One region of the Streptomyces sp. NPDC050439 genome, then DNA from elsewhere that is predicted to be linked to it. Evidence: riboswitches for the same ligand, from Rfam matches in the RefSeq annotation. Region 1 holds a riboswitch; each other region holds the start of a gene.

What was found. A riboswitch is a leader RNA that binds a small molecule or an ion and turns the genes downstream of it on or off. The one in region 1 is predicted to bind cobalamin.
Region 2: it holds a riboswitch for cobalamin, as region 1 does, so the genes downstream of both, AB0I66_RS15500 (ABC transporter substrate-binding protein) here and AB0I66_RS13390 (cobalamin biosynthesis protein) in region 1, are expected to answer to the same signal.
Region 3: it holds a riboswitch for cobalamin, as region 1 does, so the genes downstream of both, metE (5-methyltetrahydropteroyltriglutamate--homocysteine S-methyltransferase) here and AB0I66_RS13390 (cobalamin biosynthesis protein) in region 1, are expected to answer to the same signal.
Region 4: it holds a riboswitch for cobalamin, as region 1 does, so the genes downstream of both, AB0I66_RS09575 (energy-coupling factor ABC transporter permease) here and AB0I66_RS13390 (cobalamin biosynthesis protein) in region 1, are expected to answer to the same signal.

The regions. Positions count from the first base shown of each region.
Region 1 covers NZ_JBFAJT010000003.1:62,842-66,038, forward strand. Annotated here, with positions in the region: gene AB0I66_RS13375 (helix-turn-helix transcriptional regulator) at 1-218, shown strand, start outside; gene AB0I66_RS13380 (hypothetical protein) at 260-796, shown strand; gene AB0I66_RS13385 (DUF397 domain-containing protein) at 1,031-1,372, opposite strand; cobalamin riboswitch at 1,524-1,667, shown strand; gene AB0I66_RS13390 (cobalamin biosynthesis protein) at 1,774-2,715, shown strand; gene AB0I66_RS13395 (cobyric acid synthase) at 2,712-3,197, shown strand, end outside.
Region 2 covers NZ_JBFAJT010000003.1:547,340-550,536, forward strand. Annotated here, with positions in the region: gene AB0I66_RS15495 (iron chelate uptake ABC transporter family permease subunit) at 1-741, opposite strand, end outside; gene AB0I66_RS15500 (ABC transporter substrate-binding protein) at 738-1,790, opposite strand; cobalamin riboswitch at 1,856-2,042, opposite strand; gene AB0I66_RS15505 (VOC family protein) at 2,050-2,514, opposite strand; gene AB0I66_RS15510 (helix-turn-helix domain-containing protein) at 2,520-3,197, opposite strand, start outside.
Region 3 covers NZ_JBFAJT010000002.1:538,901-542,097, reverse strand. Annotated here, with positions in the region: gene metE (5-methyltetrahydropteroyltriglutamate--homocysteine S-methyltransferase) at 1-1,653, opposite strand, end outside; cobalamin riboswitch at 1,815-2,033, opposite strand; gene AB0I66_RS09605 (3-hydroxybutyryl-CoA dehydrogenase) at 2,205-3,074, opposite strand; gene aceB (malate synthase A) at 3,071-3,197, opposite strand, start outside.
Region 4 covers NZ_JBFAJT010000002.1:530,793-533,989, reverse strand. Annotated here, with positions in the region: gene tsaD (tRNA (adenosine(37)-N6)-threonylcarbamoyltransferase complex transferase subunit TsaD) at 1-738, shown strand, start outside; gene AB0I66_RS09580 (GNAT family N-acetyltransferase) at 738-1,376, shown strand; cobalamin riboswitch at 1,462-1,646, shown strand; gene AB0I66_RS09575 (energy-coupling factor ABC transporter permease) at 1,676-2,443, shown strand; gene AB0I66_RS09570 (energy-coupling factor ABC transporter substrate-binding protein) at 2,443-2,832, shown strand; gene cbiQ (cobalt ECF transporter T component CbiQ) at 2,839-3,197, shown strand, end outside.

The DNA of each region.
Region 1 (3,197 bases):
CCCACTACTCCACCCTGAGCAGCTTCATCCTGCTCGGATTCTCGGACGACGAGGACCTGCTCTACCTGGAAGCCCAAGGAAACCAGTCAATCCGTGACGACCACGAGCTGATCGTGAGCCACCAGGAGTGCTTCGAGTCCCTCCGCGAGATCGCGTACAGCGGAGACAAGGCGATCTCCCTGATCCAGCGGATCAGGGAAGGCATCGACAGCAGCTGATCTGCCGGGCACGAGGAGCCCGGGGAGCGAGGAGGGGCCATATGCCCGCGTTGCGAGAGTGGTGGCGGGGGATCCTCACGGCCATCGGGCAGGCACCGTGGCGCAACACCGGCACGGCTGGTGCGCAGGGTGCGGGTGCGGGTGCGGCTCCTGTCGGACCCTCGGCGGGCGCCCCCGCCCCCGGCCGGTCACCGGCCGACGACCCCACGTACAACCAGCTCGTCCGCGAGGCGATGACCAACCCGTTCGGTGCGCTGGTGATGAACATGCTGGATCACAACCGCACGGAGGACCACGCCCGGCTGTACCGAACCAAGATCCGCAACTGCACCGGCTGCATAGTCGTCCTGCTGCTCGCGCTCGCCGGAATGCTCATCCTTCTGAGCGCCCTGAACCTGACGGGTTTCTGGACGGTCTTCTCGGTGATCAGCGGCGTCATGGCCCCCGTGGTCGCACTGAGCCGTCAGCTGTCCAAACTGCTCTCGGAGACCGGGACGGCCACGCCGACGCTCGGCGACGACCGCCGGGCCGTGGTGCCCGCCCAACGTCCCGAGCCTACGGCCGACGACCGTTCCTGAGATCGGCGGACCCCCACCACAACCCTACGGACACCGCGGTCACCGCAGCCGCGAAACCCCAGGTGGCAAGTCGCGCGGCCGTACTCTCCACCAGCAGGGAAACCACCGCACCCACCAGGGCCGCCGCCGCGCCGAGCAGCACACACACCACCGCGGCCACAACCGCCGGAGTCCTACGCCTCTCCCCGTGCCCGCCGCGCGCCAACTGCCGTAACTCGGCGAGATGATGCTCAGTCATCCTGCTCCCCTTCCCTCTCCCCCCGCGCCGACGAGGGCGCTCAGGAACGCCTGCCAGCGCTCAACGGAGAAGACGACGCGTGACCCTGACGGGTTCTGCGAATCACGGACGACCACCGCCTTCCGCACGAAAGCGACTTCGACGCAGTGTCCAGAATCCCCGCTGTAGCTGCTCCTGCGCCAGAGGCACCCAGATGAACTTCCATCGGCCACGCCGACCTCCCCCTGCCAGAAAGCCGGCGTCCCTCGACGCAAGTCCGTGTCGTCATTCTTCGCCCACGCCGCTGCACGATAGTGCCGTGATCTTGCGGGGCCCAGCGGACCCCCGTGAACCACCACAGCACGTCACGACCCGGGCCCAACCACTCGCGGACCGCTCTCTGGATGTCGTGTCCCAGTCTAGGAAAGTTCAATTTCGGAGCCTAGGGAAAAACCGGTCCCATGTGGGCCTCCGCACACTCTCCCGTCCCAGGTCAACGGCAAGTTGACGGGCGTTCGTGGGCGTGGTGGACTGCCGGAGCCAATACGGCAGCAGGAGAGGAAGCCGGTGTGAATCCGGCGCGGTCCCGCCACTGTCATCGAGGAGCTGACTCCTCGGAAGCCAGGAACTCTCGCCGCCGATCACGTCGAACCAGGGCGCGGACACCCTGAGTGAGGACATATCGCCATGCGCGGCCGCCCGTTGCCGGACCAGTTCCCGAGCGTGAGCTCACTTCTCGGCACAGCGACCGGCTGAAGCCATGCGTGCCGATCGCGACTTCGCGTACGGCGCCGCCGCCGGCCTTCTCGGTGATCTGTTCCTCGGCGATCCTCGTCGCGGGCATCCGGTCGCCGCGTTCGGGCGGGCTGCCGGTGCCGTCGAGCGTGTCCTGTGGCGTGACCACCGCGGGTGGGGTGCCCTGCACGCCGTGGTGTGCGTCGGGGGCGCGGCAGGCGCCGCCGCTCTGTTCTCTTCTCTTGTACGTGACTCACGCGCCGCGTCCGTCGCGCTGACCGCCGCCACCACCTGGGCCGTGCTCGGCGGGACCTCGCTCGGGCGTGAGGCGCGGGCCGTGGGCGGGGCGCTCGCCGCCGGGGACATCGAGGTGGCCCGGGAGCGGCTGCCGCATCTGTGCGGACGTGATCCGCAGGCCCTGGACGCCGACGGCATCGCGCGGGCCGTGGTGGAGTCCGTCGCCGAGAACACGTCCGACGCCGTGGTGGGCGCCCTGGTGTGGGGGGCCCTGGGCGGCGTGCCGGGGCTCGTCGCCTTCCGCGCCGTCAACACGCTCGACGCCATGGTCGGGCACAAGTCCGCGAAGTACCGGCGCTACGGGTGGGCTTCCGCCCGGCTCGACGACGTACTGGGGTGGCCGGGCGCACGGCTCACCGCCGTGCTCGCGGCGGCCGCCGGGGACGCGCCGCAGGGCGCCGTGCGCGCCTGGCGCCAGGACGCCGCCAAGCATCCGAGCCCCAACGCCGGGCCCGTCGAGGCCGCCTTCGCGGGGGCGTTGGGCGTACGGCTCGGGGGGACGCTCTCGTACGCGGGGCGCGTGGAGCACCGGCCGGTCCTGAACGGCGGCGGGCGGGGCGTGCAAGTCGCCGACATCGAGCGGGCCGTGAAGCTGTCGCGGCGGGTCGGTCTCCTTGCTCTCGGGGTCGCCGCGGCCGTGAGCACCATACGGAAAGGCAGGGCCTCATGAGTGGTGGACTCCTCGTCGCGGGAACCACGTCCGACGCGGGCAAGAGTGTCGTCACCGCGGGGATCTGCCGGTGGCTGGCCCGCAAGGGCGTCTCCGTCGCGCCCTTCAAGGCGCAGAACATGTCCCTCAACTCCTTCGTCACCCGCGAGGGCGCCGAGATCGGGCGCGCTCAGGCCATGCAGGCGCAGGCCGCCCGGGTCGAGCCGACCGCGCTGATGAATCCGGTGCTGCTCAAGCCGGGCAGCGACCGCAGCAGCCAGGTCGTCCTGATGGGCAAGCCCGTGGGCGAGATGAGCGCGCGCGGCTACCACGGAGGGCGGCAGCAAGCGTTGTTGTCGACCGTCGTGGGATGCCTGGAGGAACTTCGGGGCAGCTATGACGCCGTGATCTGCGAAGGCGCGGGCAGTCCCGCCGAGATCAATCTGCGGCGTACGGACATCGTGAACATGGGGATCGCGCGGGCCGCCCGCTTCCCCGTGGTC
Region 2 (3,197 bases), 480 kb from region 1:
GCGGACCCGGGCCACATGGACGCCCAGTGTCGCCGCCGCGTCCTGGCCGAACGCGAACGCGTCCAGCGTGCGGGCCTGAGTCAGGCAGACGGCGAGGGACGCGAAGAGCACCGCCGCGCACAGCGAGACGTCCGTCCAGCCCACCCCGCTCAGCGAGCCGAGCAGCCAGAACAGGACACTCCGCGTCGTCTCCGCGTCGCCCGAGGTCAGGATCACGAACGAGGTGATCGAGGAGAAGAGCTGCATGGCCGCGACCCCGGAGAGCACCACCCTGTCGGCGCTTCCGCCCAGGCTGTGGCTGAGCAGCAGCACCAGCGCGAAGGAGACGACTGCCCCGACGAAGGCCCCCGCCGACACCGACACCACTCCCCCGCCGACCCCCAGGACGACGATCGCGACCGCGCCCGTGGACGCCCCCGAGGAGACGCCGAGCACGAAGGGATCGGCGAGCGGGTTGCGCAGCAGGGACTGGAGGACGGTTCCGCAGACCGCGAGGCCCGCGCCGCAGACCGCCGCGAGGAGCGTGCGCGGCATGCGCAGATTCCAGACGATGCCGTCCCGGATGGGCGTCAGCGTCGCCTCGCCCCAGCCGAGGTGCGCGGCGACCGCCGACCACACGTCGGGTACGGAGATGTCCGCGGGGCCGATGGTGACGGCCACCGCCACGGAGAGGGCGAGGGCGGCGACGCCCGCCGTCCAGAGCAGGACGGAACGTATGCCGCCCGCGGCGGCCGCCTTCACTTGTCGAGGCCGAACTCGCGCAAGGCGCCGGCGACTTGTTCGATGCCGTCCACCGTGCGGATGGTGGGGTTCATGGCCTGGCCGCTCAGCAGCACGTACCGCTTCTTCTTCACGGCGGTCAGGTTCTTGGTGACGGGGTTGGACTCCAGGAACTCGATCTTCTTCTTCGCGCTCTCGGCCGTCTGCGACTTGCGGGTGAGGTCGCCGATGACCAGGACGTCCGGGTCGCGGTCGGCCACCGTCTCCCAGTTGATCTGGGGCCACTCGTCGCGGGTGTCGTCGAAGACGTTCCGCACGCCGAGTTCGCGGGTGATGATGCCCGGCGCCCCGCAGCAGCCCGCCATGTAGGGCGCGTCGGAGTTGGCGAACCAGTAGAGGAGCGACGTGTCGGACGCCTTGCTGTCCTTGATCGTCTTCGTGGCTTTCGCCACCCGGCCCTTGAGGTCCGCGATCAGGCGTTCGCCGCGCTTCTCGACCCCGAACGCCTTGGCCAGGTCACGCACTTCGCCGTAGACGGTGTCCATGGTCAGCGTCTTGACGCGGCTGCCGTCTCCGTCGCCGCTGTTGTCCTTGCCCGCGCAGTCGGAGGGCGAGACGTAGGCGGGTACGCCGAGTTCGGCGAACTTGGCGCGGTCGGCGACGCCGCCCTTGCTGACCGTCGCCACGAAGGAGGCGGTGACGAAGTCCGGCTCCTTGGCGAGGACCTTCTCGAAGGAGGGGTAGCTGTCGGCGAGCCGGTCGACCTTGGCGTTGTCCTTCTCCAGGCCCTTGAGCACCGGGTCCGTCCACGTTCCGGTGCCGGCCATGCGGTCCGCGAGGCCGAGGGAGAGCAGGATCTCCGTGGAACCCTGGTCGAGGGAGACCGCTCGCTGCGGCGGCGCCTTGATCTCCGCCTTCTTGCCGCAGGAGGTGAGGGTCAGCGGGTAGCCGGCGGCCTTGTCGTCCGTGGTGGAGGTGGTCGCGGAGCCGCCTCCGCACGAGGTCAGGGTGACGGCCAAGGCCGTGGCGAGAAGAACAGACGTACGTACACGACGGGCAATGGAGGACACGAGATCCCTTGAGTCTCACGGCTCATACGCGGAGCCTGGCCTGCTTCGTCACCTCCGCCGCCCGGTGTGCGGACGAAGGTGCCAGCAGGTCTTCGGACTCGGGGATCGGCCGGGCGGGGCGCCTTCCCAGGCGTCCATGGACGCCCAGTGGCCGTGGCCCCGCCCGTTCCCCCTCACCGCTGCGCGTCAGTTCCGGATTCGCACCGGATTCCCTGGCCCTGGTGTGGGTTGACTGGCGTGCGCAAGCTATCACGCGAGGTCAGGACGGCTGCTGGGGCCTCGGTGCGCCGCGGTAGGTGCCGAAGGACCATTTGTTGCCCTCGGGGTCGGCGATCGCGAACTCCCGGCTTCCGTACGGCTGGTCCTCGATCTCGCGGATGATCTCGACGCCCGCGGTGCCGAGCCGCTGGTAGAGGTCGTCCACGCGGTCGGTGACGACGTACGCGCCGAAGGTGCCGGGCTTCAGGCACCAGGCCTGGGACTTCTCGTCGTACGAGCCGAGCATGATCGCGCCGCCTTCGGGCCAGTCGAGCTCGGCGTGGGCCACGCGGCCGCCGTCCTCGTAGACGGCGGTGCGCAGGAAGCCGACCGTGCCGACCAGGAAGTCGATCAGTGCGGGGGCGTCGTGCGCCTGGAGTGTCGGCCAGACGGCGGGGGCGCGCCCTTCAGGACTTGGGGCTGAGGCGGACTGGGGCTGCTGGTTCTGCTTCTCGGTCGTGTTCATGAGTCCTACTCTTCGCCCCCGCCATGGCTCCCGGCTTGGATATTCCGGCACTCTTCGGCCAGCCAGGCGCTGGGGCTGGCGCCGGTGTACTGCCGGAAGTCCCGCACCAGGTGGGAGTGGTCGTAGTACCCGCAGTCCGCGGCGACGCGGGCCAGGTCGGGGGCCGCGCCCGCCGCGACGGGGCGTACGACGGCGTTCCGTGCGCGCTGGAAGCGCATCAGGCGCCCGGCCTGCTTGGGGCTCAGGCCCGTCTCGGCGCGGAAGAGGGTGGTGAGGCGGCGTTCGCTGAGCGCGACGTGCCGGGAGAGCCCGCGCAGGGTGCCCACGCCCTGGTGCCGGGCCAGCCAGGCCCATGCCTCGCCGACCTCGGGCCGTACGGAGCCGGCGGAGGTGGCGGCGGCCGCACGCTGCCTCAGGTAGGCGGAGAGGGAGGCGAACCGCTCCTCCCAGCCGTCCTGCTCGCACAGCAGCTCCCGCAGCTCGGCGGCGCGGCGCCCCATCACCTCCGCGCCGGGCGTCACCAGCTCACCGGCGAGTTCCGCCGCCGGTACGCCGAACAGGGCGCGGGCGGCCAGCGGGTGCACGGCGAGCTGGATGCCCGCCTCGTGCTCGGGCCGTACGACGTACGCCGGGGACTGGTGGAGGCCGCCGAGGACGATGTCGGTGCCGATGGCGCCGCGGGT
Region 3 (3,197 bases), on a different contig from region 1:
CCAGCGCACCGTCATCGGTTCGGGCCGTGAGATGTCGCCGGCGAGGACCGGCGGCCGTACGTAGCGGGTGCCGTACGACTGGACCCAGCCGTGCTGTGTGGCGAGGTAGCCGGTGAGCTGTTCGGCGAAGTACTGGACCATGTCGTTGCGTTCGGGTTCGCCGTGGACCAGGACGTCGATGCCCGCCTTTTCCTGGAAGGCGAGGACTTCGCGGATTTCCGTGCGGATGCGTTCCTCGTAGCCGTCGGTGTCGATGCGGCCTGCCCTCAAGTCGGCTCGTGCAGTGCGCAGTTCGGTGGTCTGCGGGAACGAGCCGATGGTGGTGGTGGGCAGTTGGGGCAGGCCGAGGCGGGAGCGCTGGGCCGCCGCGCGCTCCGGGTAGGCGTGGACGCGGCGGGCGTCGGCGTCCGTGACGGCGGCGACGCGGGAGCGCACCGCCGGGTCGTGGGTGAGGGCCGAACCCGAGCGTGACGCCAGGTCGGCCCGGTTGGCGGCCAGTTCGGCCGTGATGGTGTCCGTTCCCTGGGCCAGGGCGCGCGCCAGCGTGGCGATCTCGGTGGTCTTCTGGTGGGCGAAGGCCAGCCAGCGGGCCACCTGCTGGTCGATGTCCCGTTCGGCACCGGCGTCCAGCGGGACGTGCAGCAGGGAGCAGGACGCGGAGACGTCGACCCGGTCGGCGAGGCCCAGGAGCGTGCCCAGGGTGGAGAGGGACTTCTCCAGGTCGTTGATCCAGATGTTGCGGCCGTTGACGACACCCGCCACAAGGCGCTTGCCCGGAAGCCCGCCGACGGCGGCGAGGTCCTGCAACTGGCCGGTGGCGGCCTCCGTGAAGTCCAGGGCGAGCCCCTCGACCGGTGCCTTGGCCAGCACGGGCAGGGCATCGCCGAGCCTGCCGAAGTAGGAGGCGACGAGGAGCTGCGGGCGATCGGTGAGGGCGCCCAGGTCACGGTAGGCGCGGGCGGCGGCGTTGAGCTCGGCCGGGGTGCGGTCCTGGACCAGGGCCGGCTCGTCGAGCTGCACCCACTCGGCGCCCGCGGCGCGCAGGTCGGCGAGTACTTCCGCGTAGACGGGCAGCAGTCGGTCGAGGAGCGTGAGCGGCTCGAAGTCGGCGGCCACGCCGGGCGCGGGCTTGGCGAGCAGCAGATAGGTCACCGGGCCGACGAGGACCGGGCGCGCGGCGAGGCCGAGCGCGACGGCCTCCTTGAGCTCGGCCACCTGCTTGGCGGAGTCGGCGGTGAAGACGGTGTCGGGGCCCAACTCCGGGACCAGGTAGTGGTAGTTGGTGTCGAACCACTTGGTCATCTCAAGCGGCGCCACGTCCTGGGTGCCGCGGGCCATCGCGAAGTAGCCGTCGAGGGGGTCGGTGTCGACGGCCTCGCGGTGCCGGCGCGGGACGGCGCCGACCATGACGCTGGTGTCCAGGACATGGTCGTAGTACGAGAAGTCGCCGGTCGGCACTTCGTGGATGCCGGCGTCGGCCAGGTGCTGCCAGGTGGACCGGCGCAGCCTCGCCGCGGTCTCCCGCAGGGCGTCGGCGCCGACGCGGCCCTTCCAATAGCCCTCGACGGCCTTCTTCAGTTCACGGTCGGGGCCCTGGCGGGGGTAGCCGTACACGGTGGCCCGTGCTGCCGCGGCTGCGGACTTCGCTGTCACGGAAATCTCCTTCGCGAGATGACTCCTGAGAATCCCGGTGACGGGACACGGACGCGAAGGGATGACGGACCGGGCGGACGGACACGCGCTGATCGCGCGGTACTCCACCTGATCTGTACGCCGACCCGCCCACGAGGTCACCGGGATGTCCGCACATGAGGGATCACATGCGGGCAACGGGCAGGTCTTCGGACTCGCGGGCACATCTGCCGAGGCAGACACCTACTGGCCGTCGCTTCCCGGACCCGTGCTCGGACCCAGTGCGTATGACGGCGGTCGTTCCCGCTCACCGCTGCGGGGCAGTCCCGGATTCCCACCGGGTTCCCTCTTACGACGCCTCTGCCTGGCGGACAGGGCGAACCAGCTGCACGGATCAGGCTAGAGGGTGGTCGGCCTCTTGGGCAGTACTGATCACATTCCGGACCGTGAGGTGAGACACGGCCCCGACCGGCGCGGGTCCACGTGAAGGGGTGCGGAACAGATCACCACTCTGTTCCGCACCCCGCTCACAGCAGCCGCAGGCCCTCGGCCCCGCGGCGGACCCGGGCCCCTCAGCCCCGGTCGTAGAGGTGGAACCCGCGCCCGCTCTTGCGGCCGAGCAGCCCCGCTTCGACCATGCGCAGGAGCAGCGGCGGCGGGGCGTACAGGGGTTCCTTGAACTCTTCGTAGAGAGATGCCGCGATGGAGGCGACCGTGTCCAGGCCGATCAGGTCGGCCAGCTTCAGCGGCCCCATCGGGTGCGCGCAGCCGAGCTCCATGCCCGCGTCCACGTCGGCGGCCGTCGCGAAGCCCGACTCCGTCATCCGGATCGCGGAGAGGAGATAGGGCACGAGCAGCGCGTTGACGACGAAGCCCGCCCTGTCCTTGGACCGCACGACCGTCTTGCCCAGCGTGTGCGTGGCGAAGTCCTCGACGGCGGCGACGGTCTCCGCGGCCGTGTGCAGCGAGGAGACGACCTCGACCAGGGGCAGCACGGGGGCGGGGTTGAAGAAGTGCAGGCCCAGGACGCGGTCGGCGCGCCGGGTCGCCATGCCCAGACGCATGACGGGGATGGAGGAGGTGTTGGTGGCGAGGATCGCCCCGGGGTCCTCGACGACCTTGTCCAGGGCGGCGAAGATCTCTGTCTTCGCCGCGGTGTCCTCGACGACCGCCTCGACGACGAGCTGGCGGTCGGCCAAGTCGTCGAGACCGCCGGTGAAGACCATGCGGGCCAGCGCGTCCTCGGCGCCGATGCGGTCCAACTTGCCGCGCTGTACGGCACGTTCGAGCGAGACGGCGATGCGTTCGCGGGCGGCGCGGGCGGCGAGCGCGTCGGCCTCGCAGACCACGGTGTCCAGACCGGCACGGGCGCACACCTCGGCGATCCCGGCACCCATCTGACCGCCGCCCACCACGCCGACCCGGCGGATGGCCGCGGTCATGACTGCCGCTCCGGGCGGCCGACGATCGGGCGGTCGACGAACGGGCGGCGCACGAGATGGCGGGTGTAGGCGTCCGTGGTGAAGAACGCGGGCAACTCCCGCTCCAGGGCGGTGCGTTCGAAG
Region 4 (3,197 bases), on a different contig from region 1:
TACGGGGTGCACCACCTGGCCGGTCATGTCGCCGCCGACACGCTGGAGCACGGCCCGCTGCCCGACCCCTGCGTGGTGCTCATCGTCTCCGGCGGGCACACGTCCCTGCTGCTCGTCCGGGACCTGGTCCGCGATCAGATCGTGCACCTGGGGGACACCCTGGACGACGCGGCGGGCGAGTGCTTCGACAAGGTCGCCCGGGTCTTCGGCCTTCCGTATCCGGGCGGCCCCGCCATCGACCGTGCGGCCCGGGACGGCGACCCGCGCGCGGTGGCCTTCCCCCGCCCGCTCACCGGGCCGAAGGACGCCCCGTACGCGTTCTCCTTCTCCGGCCTCAAGACCGCCGCCGCCCGCTGGGCCGAAGGGCACGCGGGCCGGGGCCTGCCGGTGGCCGACGGCGCGGCCTCGCTCCAGGAGGCCGTCGCGGACGTCCTGACCCGCAAGGCGCTCGCCGCCTGCCGGGATCACGGGGTCACGACCCTCGTCGTGGTCGGCGGCGTCGCCGCGAACTCGCGGGTACGGGCGCTCGCGGAGGAGCGGTGCGCGGCAGCCGGCGTGCGCCTGCGCGTTCCGCCGATGACCCTGTGCACCGACAACGGCGCGATGATCGCCGCCGTCGGCGATCTGCTCGTACGCGCCGGGGCCGAGCCCGCGCCCCTGGACGTGTCGATCGACCCGTCCGCCCCACTGGAGTACGCGGCCCTGCAGCCGGGAGCGGTCCCGGCCAAGGCCGTCTGATGACGGCGGTCGTCCGCGTCCTGCGCGGCGAGCAACTGCTTGCGCACACCGACGCCTTGCGCACGGTCTATGCCGAAGCCTTCGGCCCGCCTCCTTGGCACGAGGACGAGGACAGGGTGGCGCAGTTCCTGGTCCGGCTCGGTGACGACGTGCGCCGTCCCGGCTTCACCGCGGCCATCGCCCTGCAGGGGACGGACCTCGCCGGATTCACCACCGGGTGGACCACTCCCGACCCCTTCCCCGCCGACCGCTGTTATCCGCAGGCGGCCGCCGGACTCGGGGCCGAGCGCGCCCACTCGTGGCTGTGCGGGGCGCGAGAGATAGACGAACTAGCCGTGCGTCCCGGGGCGCAGGGGGCCGGGATCGGGGCGGCCCTCCTTGAGGCGATGGCCGCGGGCGCTCCCGACGGCCGTGCCTGGCTGCTCACTTCGGTCCGGTCGGCGCAGGCCATGGCCTTCTACGGTCGCCAGGGCTGGACCCAGGCGACACACCCCTCGCCCGACGGCAAGGGTGTCGTCGTCTTCCTCGGGCCCCACCACCCCGCCAGGACCCTCGCGGTGTCCTGCGGCACAGGAGGGGCGACCGCGCGGGGAGCGGGGCGTACGCCGGGCGCGCACGGGCCGGTGCACATGGGCTGACCAGGGGCGTACGCCCTGGTCATGTGCGCTCGCGCGTGCCACAGGTCGAGCGGTCCCGCAAGTTGTCAGGTCACTGGATTCCGCACTAGGGTCACCACGCCTTGGTGCTCGGGAAATCGGTGTGATGCCGGTGCGGCCCTCGCCACTGTGATCGGGAAGTCCGGCTCCAGCCCTCGCGGCAGCCACTGGGCGCAACACGCGCCCGGGAAGGCGGAGTCCGGTCGGTACGACCCGTCAGCCAGGAGACCGGCCAAGGCACGTTGTCCATCCACGAGGTGCTGGAGAGGGTCTGCTTAGCCATGCACATAGCCGAGGGTTTTCTCCCGCCGGCGCACGCGATCGCCTGGGGCGTAGCGTCCGCGCCGTTTGTCGTCCACGGAGTCCGCTCCCTCACCCGTGAGGTCAAGGAACACCCGGAGAGCACCCTGCTCCTGGGCGCGTCCGGAGCATTCACCTTTGTCCTTTCCGCACTGAAGATCCCGTCCGTCACCGGCAGTTGCTCGCACCCGACGGGCACCGGGCTCGGCGCGATCCTCTTCCGGCCGCCGATCATGGCCGTGCTCGGCACCATCACGCTGCTGTTCCAGGCGCTGCTGCTCGCCCACGGCGGGCTCACCACCCTGGGCGCCAACGTGTTCTCCATGGCGATCGTCGGGCCATGGGCCGGATACGCCGTCTACCGGCTCCTGAAGCGGTACGACGTGCCGCTCATGGTGGCGGTGTTCTTCGGCGCGTTCGTCGCCGACCTGTCCACGTACTGCGTCACCAGCGTCCAGCTCGCCCTGGCGTTCCCGGACCCCGGCAGCGGATTCCTGGGTGCCCTCGGCAAGTTCGGCGGCATCTTCGCCGTCACGCAGATCCCCCTCGCGGTCAGCGAGGGACTGCTCACCGTCGTGGTGATGCGGCTGCTCGTGCAGTCGAGCAAGGGCGAGCTCACGCGGCTCGGCGTGCTGCTCCAGGGCAAGAAGCCGTCCGTGCAGGCGGACACCGGCAGCAAGACGACGGACGCCGACAGCAAGACGGACACCGACAGCAAGACGGAGACCGAGACGGGGGCCAGCGCCTGATGAGCCGGAACGCGAAGATCAACACCCTGCTCCTCCTCATCGTCGCCGCGCTGGCCGTGCTGCCGCTGGCCCTCGGACTCGGCGACGACGAGAAGGAGCCGTTCGCCGGGGCCGACGCCCAGGCCGAGACCGCGATCACCGAGATCGAGCCGGATTACGAGCCCTGGTTCTCGCCGCTGTACGAACCCCCGTCCGGGGAGATCGAGTCGGCGCTCTTCGCGCTGCAGGCGGCGCTCGGCGCGGGCGTCCTCGCCTACTACTTCGGTCTGCGCAAGGGGCGCCGTCAGGGCGCCGAGGCGGCGCGGGCCGAGGCGGCGCGCACCGATCCAGCCGTCGCGGAGCAGGCCGTCGACGAGGAGCACACCCGGGCCGGGACCGGGCAGGTCTGACCCGGCGTGCTGCCCATCGACGCGGCGGCGCACAGCAGTCGCTGGCGCCGCCGCCATCCCGTGGACAAAGCCGTGCTCGGGCTCGGCCTCACGATCCTTGCCGTCTCCCTGCCGCCCTGGCCGGGGGCCGTCCTGGTCCTGGTCGCCGCGCTCGCCGTGCTGCTCGGGCCCGCCGCCGTGCCGCCGCGCAAACTGTGGCGCGCCTACCGCGTGCCCCTGGGCTTCTGCGTCACCGGCGCCCTGACGCTGCTCGTCCAACTGGGCGGGTCCGAGGGCTTCGTCACGCTCGCCGACGGCGGCCCCGAGCGGGCGGGCGGACTGCTCCTGCGCACGTCGGCGGCCTCGCTCGGCGTCCTCCTCTTCGC